Regions from separate parts of the Virgibacillus sp. JSM 102003 genome, predicted to be linked through region 2. Evidence: riboswitches for the same ligand, from Rfam matches in the RefSeq annotation. Region 2 holds a riboswitch; each other region holds the start of a gene.
What was found. A riboswitch is a leader RNA that binds a small molecule or an ion and turns the genes downstream of it on or off. The one in region 2 is predicted to bind thiamine pyrophosphate.
Positions count from the first base shown of each region.

Region 1: it holds a riboswitch for thiamine pyrophosphate, as region 2 does, so the genes downstream of both, ACE1TG_RS16005 (ABC transporter substrate-binding protein) here and tenA (thiaminase II) in region 2, are expected to answer to the same signal.
Region 3: it holds a riboswitch for thiamine pyrophosphate, as region 2 does, so the genes downstream of both, thiT (energy-coupled thiamine transporter ThiT) here and tenA (thiaminase II) in region 2, are expected to answer to the same signal.

Region 1 is NZ_JBHFQH010000015.1:81,013-86,683, forward strand. Features, by position in the region: gene ACE1TG_RS16000 (thiamine-binding protein) at 1-169, opposite strand, end outside; gene ACE1TG_RS16005 (ABC transporter substrate-binding protein) at 180-1,166, opposite strand; TPP riboswitch at 1,295-1,405, opposite strand; gene mscL (large-conductance mechanosensitive channel protein MscL) at 1,460-1,894, opposite strand; gene ACE1TG_RS16015 (MurR/RpiR family transcriptional regulator) at 2,173-3,015, shown strand; gene ACE1TG_RS16020 (M20 peptidase aminoacylase family protein) at 3,033-4,172, shown strand; gene ACE1TG_RS16025 (GNAT family N-acetyltransferase) at 4,162-4,968, shown strand; gene menC (o-succinylbenzoate synthase) at 4,970-5,671, shown strand, end outside.
Region 2 is NZ_JBHFQH010000006.1:20,176-25,846, reverse strand. Features, by position in the region: gene ACE1TG_RS08130 (aminoglycoside phosphotransferase family protein) at 1-507, opposite strand, end outside; gene ACE1TG_RS08125 (DUF1801 domain-containing protein) at 825-1,178, shown strand; TPP riboswitch at 1,267-1,382, shown strand; gene thiW (energy coupling factor transporter S component ThiW) at 1,470-1,961, shown strand; TPP riboswitch at 1,963-2,066, shown strand; gene tenA (thiaminase II) at 2,133-2,822, shown strand; gene thiD (bifunctional hydroxymethylpyrimidine kinase/phosphomethylpyrimidine kinase) at 2,819-3,622, shown strand; gene thiM (hydroxyethylthiazole kinase) at 3,623-4,396, shown strand; gene thiE (thiamine phosphate synthase) at 4,396-5,001, shown strand; gene ACE1TG_RS08095 (MerR family transcriptional regulator) at 5,110-5,671, opposite strand, start outside.
Region 3 is NZ_JBHFQH010000016.1:43,112-48,782, reverse strand. Features, by position in the region: gene ACE1TG_RS16460 (N-acetylmuramoyl-L-alanine amidase family protein) at 1-725, shown strand, start outside; TPP riboswitch at 789-893, shown strand; gene thiT (energy-coupled thiamine transporter ThiT) at 989-1,567, shown strand; gene ACE1TG_RS16450 (hypothetical protein) at 1,862-3,283, shown strand; gene ACE1TG_RS16445 (Glu/Leu/Phe/Val family dehydrogenase) at 3,410-4,789, shown strand; gene fdhD (formate dehydrogenase accessory sulfurtransferase FdhD) at 5,426-5,671, shown strand, end outside.

The sequences.
Region 1 (5,671 bases), on a different contig from region 2:
CTGCTAATAGCTCGTTTAGCTTCCCTTCCATTGTAGTTTCCAGTGGATGGACCTCATATTTCACTCCAGCTTTCTCGATCACCTCTATTGCAGCGTCAACATATGGAATGACATCTTCCCCATTGTTTGTTTTTGGGATAATTTGTATACTTACTAATGAATTATTCATATTCCCACTCCTATTCTGGTAAAAATTCGTTGGTAAATGCATCTTCAGCTTTCAATTCTTCTTCTAGAAGTCCATTATCATACATCCAGCTGGAATAATTCTTCCATACCTCTTGCTTTTGAACTCCCCACTTGTCTGCGTCATCCTGATATTTTGGTGATAACCATTCCTGACTTTTCTTAACAAGTTCCGGGTCAAGATCTGGAACAGCAGCGCTGAGGATTTCTGCTGCTTCACCTGGATTATCGATTGCAAACTTATACCCTTTTGAAACCGCTGCTAAAAATTTCTCAGCTTTTTCCGGATTGTCTGCAATCATTTTTTCATTCGTTGTAAGGACAGGTGTATAATAATCAAGCTTTTTGGAGTAATCGGTTAAATAAATCATATTTAATTCCTCCCCGCGCATTTCTGCTTCGACTCCAGTCCAGCCATAGTAAATCCACGCAAAATCAATATCCCGCTTCACTGCTGTGAAGAAATCTGTATTGCCCATATTGACAATATCGACTTTCTCAACATCGGCATTTTCCTGCTTCATAAGTGAAGATAGAACTGCTTTTTCAACCGGTGCTCCCCATCCGCCATATGTTTTTCCTTCAAAATCTGCTGGTGATGTAATTTGTTTGTCTTTTGGTGAAGCGAATCCGGATGTATTATGCTGGATAACCGCTGCAATCGATACGATTGGAATATCCTGAATACGTGCCTCTGTAACAGCTTCCTGTGCACTGACTCCGAAGTCAGCCTTGCCTGATGCTACAAGCTGATCAGAACCAGCCTCACCCGGCATCATAATTTCTACATCCAACCCTTCATCGTCAAAATATCCTTTTTCCTGGGCAACATAAAGACCTGTATGATTCGTATTGGGGGTCCAATCGAGCACTACTTTTGTTTGTTCTGTCTCCTGCCTTTTTTCGTCAGTTCCCCCTGCATCGTTATTACATGCTGTTAGTAAAACGGCTATTAATACTACGAACAACCATTTTTTCATTTCTCATCTCCCTTTCTCTTTTTGTTCACTTCTGGAAGTATGATTGGTGTTGGAAACGAAAGGAATCTCTTATAAGACCAAAAAAAATAACGCCAGGTTAGTCCCTGAGCGCATTACGAACAATATTACTATTGTTTTACTTTGTTCCCTACGCTGGTCTCAACCAAATCAGGTTCCAAGGGTCAGCATCTAACGGATACAATCTCAACCAGCATACACTGGTCCCCCTACAACTTATTATTCAATTAAACTATCAAATTCACTATGCCACAGCTTACTGTATTTTTCAAGTTTTATCTTTTCTTCGACTGTGATGAAATATTAATCGTGACCTTCTTTTTCTGTTTAGGTGTTAGCTTATCCTCTTTTTTCAAAAGGTCACGTATCTCTTTGAGCAACTCAGTTTTTTCATCAGGCTTTGATTCTTTTTCCGGATCCTTCTCACCTCTGAACTTTGCTATGATGCGAATGAAAATGAAGATGGACACCGCGATAACGATAAAATCAAAAACCGACTGGATGAACTCGCCATACAATACATCTGCTTTTCTTACCGTATATTTTAAATTTGTGAAATCAACACCGCTTACTAAGATCCCTGCTAGTGGCATCATGATATTTTCTACAAGTGACGTTACTATTTTTCCAAAGGCTGTTCCGATAATAACAGCAACAGCTAAGTCCAGGACGTTTCCTTTTAATGCGAATGTTTTAAAATCTGACCACAAAAGTACGCACCCCTATTATCAGGCTTGTACTAATTTTATGTATGAGTACAGATGTTTAGCACTTTAATCAGTTATAACTAAGTACATTCATAGTCATCTATCTTGGTCGGGACTTTTTATTCACACACGCTGAATTTTTTAATAATTCCCAAGATTACATATTGAGTAAATTCTACTATTATGGTATGTTACTTATAATAAAGGAATTACTTTTTCTTTATTAAAAGAAAAAGTAATTCCTTCACTTTAACAGATGACAAACTACACGGGGAATTTACATGGAAAATCTGTACAAAAAAATTAAGGAACATCAAGCGAACTTTTCAAAAAGCTTTAAAAAAATAGCATCTTATATTTATAGTGATCCATCTATTTTCGCAATGAATTCTGCTCAGGAAGCTGGCAGAAAAATTGGTGTTAGTGAAACTACTATCATCCGTTTTGCACGCACGTTGGGATATGATGGCTATAAATCTTTACAGCAGACATACCAGCAGCGTTTTTTTGAAAAAAGCAGTCTGTCTGATTTCAGAAACAGAAAGGTATCCAGTCATTCAGAAGATAATACTGTTAAAAACCTAATGTTCAATGATATACGTACAATTCAGACTGTAATCGAGCAAATGTCGGAAACGGATTTAGACCAAACCGTTACGAAGCTGTTATCTGCTGAGAATATCTATATTGCAGGTGTCCGATCATCCTACGCTTTAGCAAGCTGGTTTGCATATGCCTTAAATATTGTGGTTGGCAATGTACGACAGCATTCACCTGATGACGATATTTTGGTACAACTAAGTGAATTACATGAAAATAGTGTATTTGTTGCTTTTTCATTCCATAGGTATGGGATTAACACGATAAGACTGGCTGAATTGGCCAAAAAACAAGGGGCGACAATTATTGCTTTTACCGATAACCCTTATTCGCCCATTACCGAGTATTCCGATATAACATTGGCAATTCGATTAGAGGAACTATCGACACTTGATTTGGTACCTGCCGTGTTTTCACTGATGAATAGTATTGTTGCAGCAATCACAATACGGGCGCCGAAGTTGTTTCAGCAACGCGCAGAACGATTTGATGGAATAGAAGCAAGTAAATTTTTTGCAAATTAATTTAAAGGAGTATATCCATGAAGCCAACAATAGAAACAATAAGACCACAGCTTCAAAAAATTTTCTCCCACCTGCATGAACATCCGGAAATTAGCTGGAAAGAGTATGACACTACTTCTTACATCAAACAGCTTTTTAAAAATTATGATTGCAGTATTACAACACTGGATGATTCACCCGGTCTAGTTATCGAAATTGGCCAAGGATCACCAGTCGTTGCTATGCGAGCTGATATAGATGCTTTATGGCAAGAGGTGAACGGTGAATTTCAGGCAAATCATTCGTGCGGACATGATGCTCATATGACAATTGCAATTGGCTCATTGTTAACGCTTCTTGAAGATGGCTATCCTGAAAAAGGAACATTCCGATTTATTTTTCAGCCTGCAGAAGAAAAAGGGACAGGCGCATTATCCTTAGTTGATAAAGGAATTGTTGATGATGTTGACTATTTATATGGAATGCATTTACGACCAATAGAGGAATTAGAACATGATCAATTTGCTCCAGCTATTCGCCATGGGGCAGCCTGTTTTATTGATGGAGTAATTCAAGGTGATGATGCCCACGGTGCCAGGCCACATTTGAATACCAATGCTATTCATGTTGGTTCCGAGCTTGTCCAGCATCTGCAAAATATTGATATAAACCCAATGATTCCCCATTCTGTTAAGCTGACAGCATTTCAGGCTGGTGGTGAAAGTAAAAATATTATCCCGGGTAACGCAACATTTTCAGTGGATTTACGTGCGCAAACGAACGAGGTTATGGACGAATTGATGATCAATGTTGAGAGAATTACAGCTATGCTTGCCGACTATCATGACATTTCCATCGACTTGAAGATTGGCGCCAATATTGCTGCATCCGTTATTAATCAGGAAGCTACTTCAATTATGGAGGACGCTATAAAAGATAGCGTTGGAATCGATAAACTGCAACCGATGATTACAACGACTGGCGGGGATGATTTTCATTTTTATACAATAAAAAAACCACACTTAAAAGCTACGATGCTTGCAATAGGTTGTGATTTACAGCCAGGTCTCCACCATCCAGATATGACATTTAATCATGCAATAATTCCTGAAGCGGTTGAGATTTTAACCAATGCCTTAGTCAAAACTGCTGAAAGGAGCAACCAAGATGACCAATAATGTTAAAATTCGCAAGCTGACAAGTATGAATGACTTACGAAAGATGCAGGAAGTGGAAGAAGCAGTTTGGCAAATGCCTCCAAATCCCGTACATCAGACATATACTGCTTTAAATCATGGCGGCGTTATTCTCGGTGCTTTTGATGGACAAGCGATGGTCGGATTTTTATACAGCTTTGCAGGATTTGATGGCAGTCACTCCTATTTATGTTCCCATATGCTTGGGATATTGCCAGATTATCGCAAGGGTGGTCTTGGTGAACGAATGAAGCTGAAACAGGCTGAATTTGCTCGAGAAATAGGCTATTCCATGATTACATGGACGTTTGACCCACTTGAAAGTTTGAATGCATATTTAAATTTGCATAAACTTGGAGCAACTGGGGCTTTTTACAAAAAAGATCACTATGGTTCCATGGACGATGAATTAAACGAAGGCCTACCTACAGATCGAATCCAAATCGAATGGAACCTTAATACGAGTACACCAGCCCCAAAAGTTACATTTGATGAAAATAAACTAATGATTGATGTAACTGAGAATGGGGTACCGAAATCTAATCTGGATAGATTTAACCCAATTGATGATGGCTGGTTTGTTGCCGTACCTGATAATTTCCAATCTGTGAAGAAAAAGGATATTAATCTTGCAAAAGAATGGCGGCTAAAAACAAGAGAAGCATTCCAGCTATTATTTGATAATGGTTTTACAGCGAAGAATTTTATACGTAATCATTCAAAAAAGCACAGTTACTATTACTTCACCAAAACCAACTACTTTACTGGAGGAAACTAACATGACAATTCCTATTAAGCAGTTAAAACTTCGGCGACTTAAAATGATGTTAAACAACCCTTTTACGACAAGCTTTGGAACGATACAGGAAAAAGAATTCTTTGTCACGGAAGCTATTGATGGAGAAGGAAACCGTGGTTTTGGTGAATCTGTTGCTTTTACAAGCCCATGGTATAACGAAGAAACAGTTCAAACAACCCAGCATATCATCAAAGACTTTTTAATAAAGCTAATAAAAGAAAACAAAATCAGTCATCCTGATGATCTGTTGAAAGTTTTCAAACCAATCAAAGGGAATAACATGGCAAAATCTGCACTTGAAGGCGCAATTTGGGACCTTTACGCAAAACGCCAAAACACTTCTCTGGCCGAGGCACTCGGTGGTACAAAAAAAGAAATTGACGTTGGCATCAGCATTGGAATAAAGCAAAGTGCAGATGATCTTTTACAAACAGTTGATCACTATGTGAAAGAAGGATATAAACGCATCAAAATTAAAATCAAACCTGGCTGGGATTATGATATTCTTCATAAAGTTAAGTCACATTTCCCAAATATACCGATCATGGCGGATGCTAATTCAGCTTATACACTGAAAGATATAAATCATCTGCAAAAGTTAGATGAACTGGATTTGCTGATGATTGAACAGCCATTAGCACACGATGACATCGTTGACCATTCCAAGCTTCAGGCCGCAATG
Region 2 (5,671 bases):
TGTTTTCGGCTCCTTTGACCAGCTTGGCACTTCAAACGTAGATATGTCATTGTAGCTATAATGCTGATATGGAAAGTCACTCGCTTCAACTGCATGAATTTTCACAAGCCCCTTCGCCAATCCAGTTAACCACTCATCCATATTGGCAGGTTTTAATTCTACAGCACCTTCAAGTTTCGTCATGAGAATCACAGGAATTCCACATTTTTCGCCTGTTTCATCGTAGGCAACTACTTGAGGGGTCGTAATACCTGTTTTAGCAGCCATAAGTAAACTCTCTTTTTCATGCAATACCAAATCCGGTTCTTCTGCAAGCCATTCCTTATTATCAAACTGCCTGACAACATACCGTTTCACCGATTTATCCACCTTTAGCGTGATGCTATGTAATGTGGATGAGGTACTTCCTTTCAGTCGACTAACCGATTCCACCACTGCACTCGAATCAACATTATCTACTACCCATTCAATAATCCGATTCGACAAATGTTCGTTATTCTGTTCCAAAAAATTCAACCTCCGATTCTTAGTATAGATATAATTTTAATATAATTACTCTGGAATTAAAGGGATTTAGTATCATTTTGGTGAAAAATATACAAAGGAAGAGTATCATGATAACGAGTTGTACTGTCTAAGATTTTTTTAGCGGACACCAAAGCCCTTATTTGACAAAAACAGCCCTTTTTCCTTAGATATATGTGGAATAAGGTATCTGGTGGCCGCATATTACAGAATAAGCACTTTTTTGCAGAAATAGCGTATCCTGTGTCCGCTTATTACTGTAATATATGAACAATAATATAAAAGGAGAGTCAAAAAGCATGGAACCAATCCAAACAAAAGAAGTAGATCAATTTATTGAAAATTTAAATGGGCATACAAAGGAAATTACCGAAAAAATACGGGAGGTTATTTTCCAAACGTCCCCCAATATAACTGAAGAAATAAAATGGGGAAAGCCATGCTATATTGAGAATGGTCTTGTATGCTATCTTCAGACTGCCAAGAATCATGTTAATCTGGGTTTCTACTTCGGTGCCACACTTAAGGATAAGGATAACCTGCTTGAAGGAACTGGCAAAAAAATGCGTCATATCAGAGTTAAACAACTCGATGAGATTCAACCCCAAAAATTCTCAGCATTAATACAGGAAGCCATTGATCTAGAAACATGACTTTTTCATTACATTCATGAACTTGAAATAAACCATGACAAAAGTGATTTCTTTTGTTATCCTTAAATTGAAAACATAATATTTTTAAAATTACTACTAGGGGTGCCCAAAATCGAGGGCTGAGAGGAAAGCACGTTTTAGCTTTCTGACTCTTACGGACCTGATCTGGTTAATACCAGCGGAGGGAAGTAGACTGACGATATACTTACTTATATCAGCTATTTCAAGCCAGGTCCATTAATGGATCTGGCTTTTTTCGTATGCGCCCCTTTCACGGAAAGGAGGATTTGATTGAACCGAACACGATTACTTACGACAATGGCAGTCTTTGTGGCAATAGGTACATTAGGTGCACAGTTACTTTGGTTTCCAGCAGGCGTCGCAAAGGCTTATCCCGTCCAGCATGCCGTCAATGTTATGGCCGCTGTGACACTTGGGCCCGGTCCTGCAGTCGGTATTGCATTTATGATTGGACTGCTACGCAACATGCTTGGACTTGGTACATTGCTAGCGTTTCCCGGCGGCATGATTGGAGCATTTCTTGCTGGATACTTGTTTCAGAAGACCCATAGAAAAGCCATGGCTGCTGTGGGAGAGGCAATTGGCACCGGGATCATCGGAGCACTTTTTGCTGTTCCCTTTGCAAAGCTATTAATGGGTAGTTCAGCTGGTGCTTTGTTCTTTATACCGTCGTTTCTTATTAGCAGTGTTACTGGAGCATTGATAGGCTGGTTTGTTATTTCACGTGTTAATCAGGATAGACTAGTTCAACATAAAATATAGGAAAAACTACTAGGGGCGCTGTACTGGCTGAGAAACGGAAATATTCCTTGTCCCTTGGAACCTGATCTGGATAATGCCTGCGCAGGGAAGTAGTTGAGGGCCGCATTCTGTACCTCTAGTATTCTACTTTTATTCCCCCTAGTAGCTTCCTAAATCATTGGAGGCTTTATTATGTCATTCACACAACAATTAAGAGATGAGAACCAAGATATATTTCAAGCAATATTTAATCATCCATTTGTCGATGGTATTGGAAAAAAATATGTCCCAAACGAATCAATTGCGCATTATATTAAGGCAGATTTTGAGTATTTGAATGCATTTATGCGAATCTATGGAATTGCTCTTTCCAAATCTGATAAGCGCGAGGACATCCGCTTCTTCGGGGAACAAATCCAATTTGTTTTAAATAGTGAAAGCCATCCACATCATAACTTTTGCGACTATATAGGGGTTGGCTACGAGGAGCTCCAAGGTCATCCGCTTCCGCCAACTGCTGATCATTACATGAAGCATATGATGTATCACGCGCAAATGGGCAGTTTAGCTGAAACCATTGGTGCACTGCTCCCTTGCCCGTGGACATATTTGGAAATAGGCTATGCGTTAATGAACAAATATAATCCAGAAAAGGATCATCCATTTTATCCATGGATAAGCTTTTATGCCGATGAACGATTTGGCAAGATAGTGATGGAAATGCGAAACCGCTTGGATAAATTTGCTGAACATGCTTCATGGGATGAGCAGACAAAGATAAAAGAAGCATTCCGTAAAAGCTGCCAATTAGAGCTTGCCTTTTGGGAAATGGCCTATACTTGTGAAGATTGGCCAATAAACGAGTTGGTGATTGGCAAATGAAAAGCATTCCATGCACACTTACAATAGCTGGCACTGATCCCAGTGGTGGAGCCGGAATACAAGCAGACTTAAAAACCTTTCAGGAACTGAAGACTTACGGAATGTCTGTCATTACATCCGTTGTTGCGCAAAATACAACAGGTGTCCAGAATGTGCACCATCTCCCTGTTGAAATGATTGAACAACAATTGGATTCCGTTGTGACCGATATTCCCTTTCAAGCATTTAAGACTGGAATGATCGCTAACGTTGACATGATGCAGGCTATTGCTCAAAAGATTAACGGTTTAAACATTCCGTACATTATGGATCCGGTAATGGTCGCAACAAGTGGCGATCCATTAATCGCAAGCAATGCCCGGGATTTCTTACGTAAGAAACTATTACCAATGACATCGTTAGTAACACCAAATATCCCTGAGGCAGAAGATATTACGGGTGCAAAAATTGAAACACTAGACGACATGAAAAAGGCTGCGAAACAAATAGTTCATGAATTCGGAGCAGGTGCGTCATTGGTTAAAGGTGGCCATTTGCAAGGTGAAGCAATCGATTTTTTATATGACGGCAGTTCGTTACACACTTTTGCAACCAAACGAATTGAGACAAAAAATACACACGGAACCGGGTGTACTTATTCAGCAGCCATTACAGCCTACTTAAGCCAAGGAGATTCTTTACCAGTGGCCGTTAAAAAAGCAAAGGATTACGTAACTGCTGCAATCCGTCATTCGTTTTCACTTGGTCATGGAAGTGGACCGACAAACCATTGGGCAAAGCCCATTGAAAGGGTGAGGTAAATGAATAAAGATATCATTCAAAAAGTAAGAGATCAAAGTCCGTTGATTCACCATCTGACAAATCAAGTTGTGATGAATTTTACCGCAAATGGCTTGTTATCCTTTGGCGGAACACCAGTCATGGCTAAAGCTGAAGAGGAAGCGAACGACATGGCGTCCATTGCGGATGGTGTACTTTTAAACATCGGAACCATAACAGCGCAAGAACTTCCAGCAATGATCACAGCAGGAAAAACAGCTAATGAAAAAGGAATACCAGTGGTTCTTGATCCTGTTGGTGTCGCGGCAACGCCATTTCGGACATCAGTTGTAAAAGAAATTCTAAATTCAGTACAGCCAACAGTCATCAAAGGGAATGCGGGCGAAATTGCACACCTCGTAGAAATTCCTTGGGAAACAAAAGGCGTCGAATCGGTAGGTAATGGAAATTCTGTGGAGATAGCTTTAAAAGCTGCTGAGACCTATCAAACTACTGCCGTTGTCACAGGAGAAACGGATGTTATCTGCTCCGGAAAAGAATATCTTTCGAACAATTCCGGGCATCCGATTCTTGGGAAAATAACTGGTGCTGGCTGCCTGCTTGGTTCCGTTCTAACTGCATGTTTAACCACAAATGAACCTATCGAGCAGAAGGTGTTAACTGCAGTTGAGTTTTACGGACTGGCGGCGGAATATGCTGCTGACTATTCAGAAGTTAATGGACCTGGGACTTTCCTCCCTCATTTTATTGATGCATTATCATTTGAAGTTGATAAACTGGAGAAGGTTAATTGATGAATCTAAGAAAATATTTGATAATGGGCAGTCAAAATTGTGACCGTGATCCAGCTGATATTTTAGAATTATCGATAAAATCCGGTGTTACAGCATTCCAATTTCGAGAAAAAGGAGTTGGGTCATTAAAAGGAAATGATAAATTAGAGTTAGGATATAAATTAAGAAATATTTGCGCGCATCATAATATAGCATTTTTCGTCAATGATGATATCGACCTTGTTGAACCTCTAGGAGCCGATGGAATTCATGTTGGACAGGATCATGTTTCAGTTGAAAAACTACGTGCGCGCTTTCCTAATAAGATTATTGGCCTTTCTGTATCGAATCCAACCGAAGTTTCTAATAGTCCGATTCAACTGGCTGATTATCTTGGTGCTGGTCCAATTTTTAATACATCTACAAAACCTGACGCAAAGTCAGAAGTCGGTGTGAATTGGATTAAAACATTAAGAAACCAATTTCCAAGCATCCCTATTGTAGGAATCGGTGGAATAACCACCCAAAATGCAGCTTCTGTAATAAATGCTGGGGCTGACGGTGTTGCGGTTATTTCGGCTGTGATCCAGGCAAATGATGTAAAAACTGCTGTTCAAGGGTTATAAACCTTACCTTCATATATACTATCGTTTTTCACATTCGAAAGGTGGCATAAAATAAATAAAAATTTCATGCCACCTTTTGATGATGGGGTTCGATTAAAGTAGTAGAACCTACTTTTTGTTTTTATCAGCATACACAGCCATGGTATCACGCATGAACACTGACAAACCTTGACCATACTTATCGATGTTCTTGGTAAAACGTTCATCATCGACATACATTTGCCCAAGTCCTTTGAATGCATCAAGTGAATAGTTTCCGATTTTGTTCAAATAGTCATACCATACCTTAATACCTGCTTGTGCTTCATCAGATTCAGGTGATTCATGACGGAGCGCTGCAAGCTCTTGATAGATTTTATCAAATTCTTCACCCATTGCTTTTTGTTCATCTTTTGACATCTTATTTATTTTCGCATTGGATTCATCAACAGCTTTTTCACCCCAACGATCACGTGCTTCTTGTTCGTATGGGTTATGGCTGAAATCAAAGCCTGCAAATTTTTCTTTATTACTCATATTAATTTCTCCTTTTGAGTGTTGCGTGGTTTTATCAATCGTCGCAATCATTTCATCGATCCGGCTACGTTTCTCAAGGAGCATTTTACGGTGAAGTTCAAGTGCTTCTTCTCGATCAAACGACGGACTGTTGATAATATCTTTTATTTTTTTC
Region 3 (5,671 bases), on a different contig from region 2:
ATCTATCTATTTCACTCTATCAGTATCAACGGTATGAGCAGTTAGGAATTCCGGTTGCTATTACACGGCAGAAGGATGTCACCTTATCACCGGCAGAAAGAACTAAGATTGTTCGGGATAGTGGTGCAAGGTATTGTCATTCAAATCATATCAATGCTGGTGGAGGGGATGGTGGCGAGATTATTCATTCTATCTATGGTGGAGAGGATATGGCCGAAGAGATAGCTTTTGAATTAAAGCATGCAGGTCAAAATATACGCAGGATTTTTACAAGAACACTGCCAAATGACCGTGCACGCGACTTTTATTATATGAATCGTGACACGGGAAAAGTTGTAACAAACATAATTGAGTATGGTTTTGCCGATTCACGAGGTGATGATGTTGACCAGGTAAAGGATCATTGGCAGGAGTTAGCTGAATCTGTTGTAAGGGCATTTTGCACGTTTAGTGGATTTTCCTATAAAGGTAATGGAGTTAGTGAAACACTTACTAAATACTTAAGTCTGCCACCGGAAGCTTTAAGCTGGCGAGTTTATCCAATAGATGCAACGCCGGTTAAAGGTAATGAAAAAGGTTTTTTACGCCCTGATAAATTTGGTGGATTAACGTATAAAGTTATTGGCAGCCCGCAGGCACATGTCTACCTTATTCAAACCCGGGATTTTGGCAAGGTTCAAATATATGCGCATCCAAATACAGGAGCTATTGTTTCAGCTAAATAAGAAACCGTTGTCAATTGTAAATCGATACGTTATAATAAATGTAATGAAAAAAGCAGAATAATAGAAGCCTACAGGGGGAGCCGTTTGGCTGAGAGTGAACGTGATACTAGTTCTTACCCTTAGAACCTGTTAGTTAGTACTAACGTAGGGATGGTGGCTTTTTTGATGGAATAAAAAGCAATGTTGTGAGCGGATTCCCCATCAGGAAGCTTCCCCTTGGCATTGCTTTTTTTGTATTTATTCAAAGGGGGAGGTAATCTAAAATGAGTTCAAAGCGCACGTTATTTATGATTGAGGTGGCAATATTTGCTGCCATGGCATTACTGTTGGATATAATTCCTTTTTTAAAGTTTTCTATTTGGCCACAGGGTGGATCTGTTTCTTTTGCTATGATTCCCATATTCATTATGGCTTTCCGTTGGGGATTGAAAGGTGGTCTGGTGGCTGGCTTCCTGCTAGGAGTCATGCAGGTCGTAATGTCCGGACCAATAATTTTAACACCTGTCCAGGGATTTCTTGATTATATTGTTGCTTTCACTTTAATTGGTATGGCAGGAATATTTGTTAAACCAGTTCAACATGCTGTCAAGGAAGGAAAAGCGAAGATAAGCTTCTTCCTAATTATGTCAGGTGTTTTTATAGGGTCAGCACTACGCTTTTTGGCACATTTTACAGCCGGTATCGTGTTCTTTGGGCAATATGCACCAGAAGGCCAGCCAGTCTGGTTATATTCGTTACTGTACAGTGGATCTTACATGCTGCCATCCTTTATCATCTGTACAATTATTGTTTTTCTATTGTTCTACAAACAACCAAAAACATTAATGCAAACTGCATCGTAAATTAATAAAATCCGTTCACAGAAAATAGTCCTTTGTAATATAAGGGCTATTTTTTTATACTTAAGGCAGAGGTGATTATTATGAAAGAATTAATCGGACAGTGCCAGTCATGTGGACAAAACGTATATTGCAAGGATGGTTTTTTTGACGGTGTTCAACAAAATGGAAAGCTACTTTGCAATGAATGTGCTAATGAAAAGGAATCAAAATAGGCAACTAACATTGGAATAAACTCTCACCGCTTTCTTTCAGTGTGCATAGGCTATAGCACACTTAAGAAAGGAAGTGTTATCGGTGGAGCTAACTATATCGCATTGGCTATACGGTATATTTACACTAATAATTATTTTCACAATGATTTTCAGAAGAGGTGTTGTGCTTCCTTCGTTACTTGGGACATTTGTGATTGCCTGGGTTTATAACGGGAGTTTAATCGACGGTTTTACCGCCATATTTAATGCCAATCTTGTTGCAGCAAAAGAACTGTTCAGTATATTTCTGATCATTACTTTTATGATGGCATTACTTCATTCATTACGTGATTTGGGTGCCGATCGAAGAATGATCCAGCCAATCCAAAAAGTAATGATAAATGGCCATGTTTCATTTTTTGTATTAATCGCTGTCACCTATGTAATTTCGCTCTTTTTCTGGCCGACACCGGCAGTACCGCTTATTTGTGCATTGCTGGTACCCGCAGCCATCCGCTCGGGACTCCCAGCGTTAACTGCAGCAGTTGCTGTTGCGCTGGCTGGACAGGGAATGGCGTTATCTTCTGATTATATTGTTCAGGTTGCTCCAGGGCTATCAGCAAAATCAGCCGGAATCGATGTTGGTTTGGTTGCTGATAAGGCATTAATCCTATCTGTTATTACTGGCGCAGTTGCAATAGGGTTAGCATATCTCTTTTATCGAAAAACAATCCGCTCAAAAAGCAGTGAACTGAATGAAAAAGAGCTGGAGGCATTACAGGCAACTCAGGAGTCAACGAATCAAGCACATTCAACACATCTGAATACGTGGAGTAAAGTATTTGCAGTACTTGTTCCCATTGCCCTTTTGACAGTAGTAATCTACATGATGTATACAAAACTTTTATCAGGACGAATGAGTGGTTTTGAAGGTGGGGATGGTGCTGCATTTATTGGTGGCGTTGCTGTAATCTTATTGTTATTATCTACGGTCGCCTTTGGTCGACACCATGCACTTGATTATATTAGTAACCATATTACAGATGGCTTTGTATTTGCTTTTAAGGCAATGGGTCCGGTTATTCCAATTGCAGGGTTCTTCTTCCTTGGCAGTGCAGACTTCTCCGGAAGTATTCTAGGTGTGGGTGAAAAAGCGCCCGGATTACTGTTTGACCTTGTACAATCCTCACAGGCCTTTTTACCGCAAAGTGCGTTATTTGCAGCATTTAGTGTATTGATTATTGGTATTATTACTGGGCTGGATGGATCAGGGTTCTCAGGTTTGCCACTGACTGGAGCTCTTGCTGCTTCTCTAGAAAGTTCGGCTATTGACTCTGGAACACTCGCAGCCATTGGCCAAATGGGTTCAATTTGGACCGGTGGAGGTACAATTGTTGCTTGGTCCTCTATGATTGCGATTGCTGGATTTTGTGGCGTTTCAGTTATGGATTTGGTCCGGAAAAACTTTGTTCCGGTTATTCTTGGTTTAATCATTTCTACCGTCTTTGCTGTTTTAATTTTATAAGGAATTGAATAATTGTATATAAACAAGTAAATCCTCCAAGTAGAACAGTATTATTAGTTTATCGTATATTTGTTTGATACACTTTAATAAATTAGGAAAAATTTACTACTGATGGAGGTTTTCAATATGGCAAACAGTACCACAAAAATTGTTCAGGAGTCGCTAGAAGCTTTATTGGATGATAAATCCTTTTTACCAGAACTGACGGACAAAACACGTGAGAAGGCATTTACGTCGTTGGTATCTATCTTATCCACTCCTAACCATGTAAACAAATCCTTTTTACGAATTGCACTCGAAAATGGAAAGGTAACACGTGTGCCTTCTTTTCGGGTTCAGCATAATAATATTCTTGGTCCATATAAGGGTGGTATTCGTTTTCATGAATCTGTTAATGAAGATGAAGTGATTAACCTTGCATCACTCATGACACTAAAGAATGCGCTTCATGAGGTACCGTTTGGTGGTGGAAAAGGCGGAGTTGTTATTAACCCGAGAGACTATAGTGTCAAAGAATTATATATGATTTGTAAAAAATATGTACAGTATTTTGGTGAAATTCTTGGACCTGATAAAGATATTCCAGCACCAGATGTTGGTACAGGTGACCGTGAAATGGACTGGATGATGGGTGAATATAAAAGTATTCGTCCTGGAAGCCCATATCGTGGCAGCTTTACTGGCAAAAGTGTAGAGAATGGTGGGTCATTAGGACGGAGGGAAGCAACTGGTAAAGGTGTTTATTTCGCATTTCGCTACATGATCCATAACTTTGTTAAGAATCAGGAAAAGTGGCTCTCAGAACGCGAGAATGTTTTTGCAAAAACAGCTTTAAAACATATGGATAAAACACTGACAATGGCAGTACAAGGGTTTGGTAATGTTGGCTCTGTTGCCGCACTTGAGGCTTTTCAATGCAAACATTTGAATAATAAAATTGTTTCAGTTAGTGATCGGAATGTAACGCTATATAATTCCGATGGTTTGGATATTCCGGGCCTTGTTAAATTCACTTCCAATAGTGGTGGGGATCTTCCAGTTGATGAAGAACAGTTAAAAGAAGCTGATGTGAAAGCTACCATTAAGGATCGTGATGACGTATTAGGTCTGGATGTTGATGTATTATTTTTGGCTGCCCTGGAAGATCAGGTGCATCAGGAAAACATGAAAGACATAAAGGCAAGTATCGTAGTGGAAGGAGCAAACGCACCAGTAACCAGTGGAGCAGATAAATACCTGAGTGAAAAAGGTGTCATTATTGTTCCTGATATCTTAGCAAATGCTGGTGGTGTCATCGTTTCTTATTTTGAATGGCTGCAAGGCCGAGAAACGCAATTTTTCAGTGAAGAAGAAATCTTTAAGCGTTTATTTGATAAAATGCAGCAAACGTTTGATACAATCTTTCCACAATTTTTTGGGGATCCGTTTCCGTTGCGGCAGAACTGTTATATTCATGCTGTAATGAAAATATCAACAATTCTATATAAGCAAGGTAAACTATATTAGAAATTAAGCAGTTTAGTTTTGGGAGAGAAAGAATAATTAGCATATGTCTTGCCCCTATTGTTGAAGAACCCTTTTATTAACGGAATGAGGTCCGGTTTACTGATTTGACGGATCCTCATTCCGTTATTTCCTTGAAAACCCTCGTTTTTGGCTTGGAGGCGGATCCTCGTTCCGCTATTTACCATTTTTACCTCAAATTTAGCTGATTTTCTGCATATAGCGGAACGAGGATCCGTCTCACCCTTCCGATAGCACGTTTTCTGCTATTTAACGGAATGAGGATTCACGTCGACTGTTTGGCGGATCCTAATTCCGAGAATCCTTCCAGTTTAAGTCACAAACTTATGCGTTTTATACTCCTAAATAGTTTTTTTGCCTTCTCAGTCAAAAACTGAACTTGTTTCCTTAATTGAACTGCTTTTATTAGCAGTTAAGAACTATTCGGAATATCCTGAAGCTGCAATTCATCGCCCTTACTCAAAATTGAACTACATCGGTTCATACGGAATGTCTTTTTATACTACTGAATATGTTATAATATTCAGTAATTAAGTTAAGCTGTTTTAAACGTAATTTGAATGGGGTAATTATTATTAAAGAAGAAAATGTAAGCGGATACAAGGAGGGGTATTAAAAGTGAATGATAAAACCCTGTCGTTATGGAAGACAACGAAGTATAATCAGCATTTAAAAGCAACAGAAGAGGATGAGATTGCCAAAGAAGCCCCTATTACAATAACGATTAATGGAGAGCAGTATGCCACAATTGTTTGCACACCAAGTGATATCTATGAAATGACGTTTGGGTATCTGGCATCTGAGGGACTTATCCGTTCAGTTGATCAAGTGGAAAATCTATCAATTGATGAAGTTAAGGGCTTT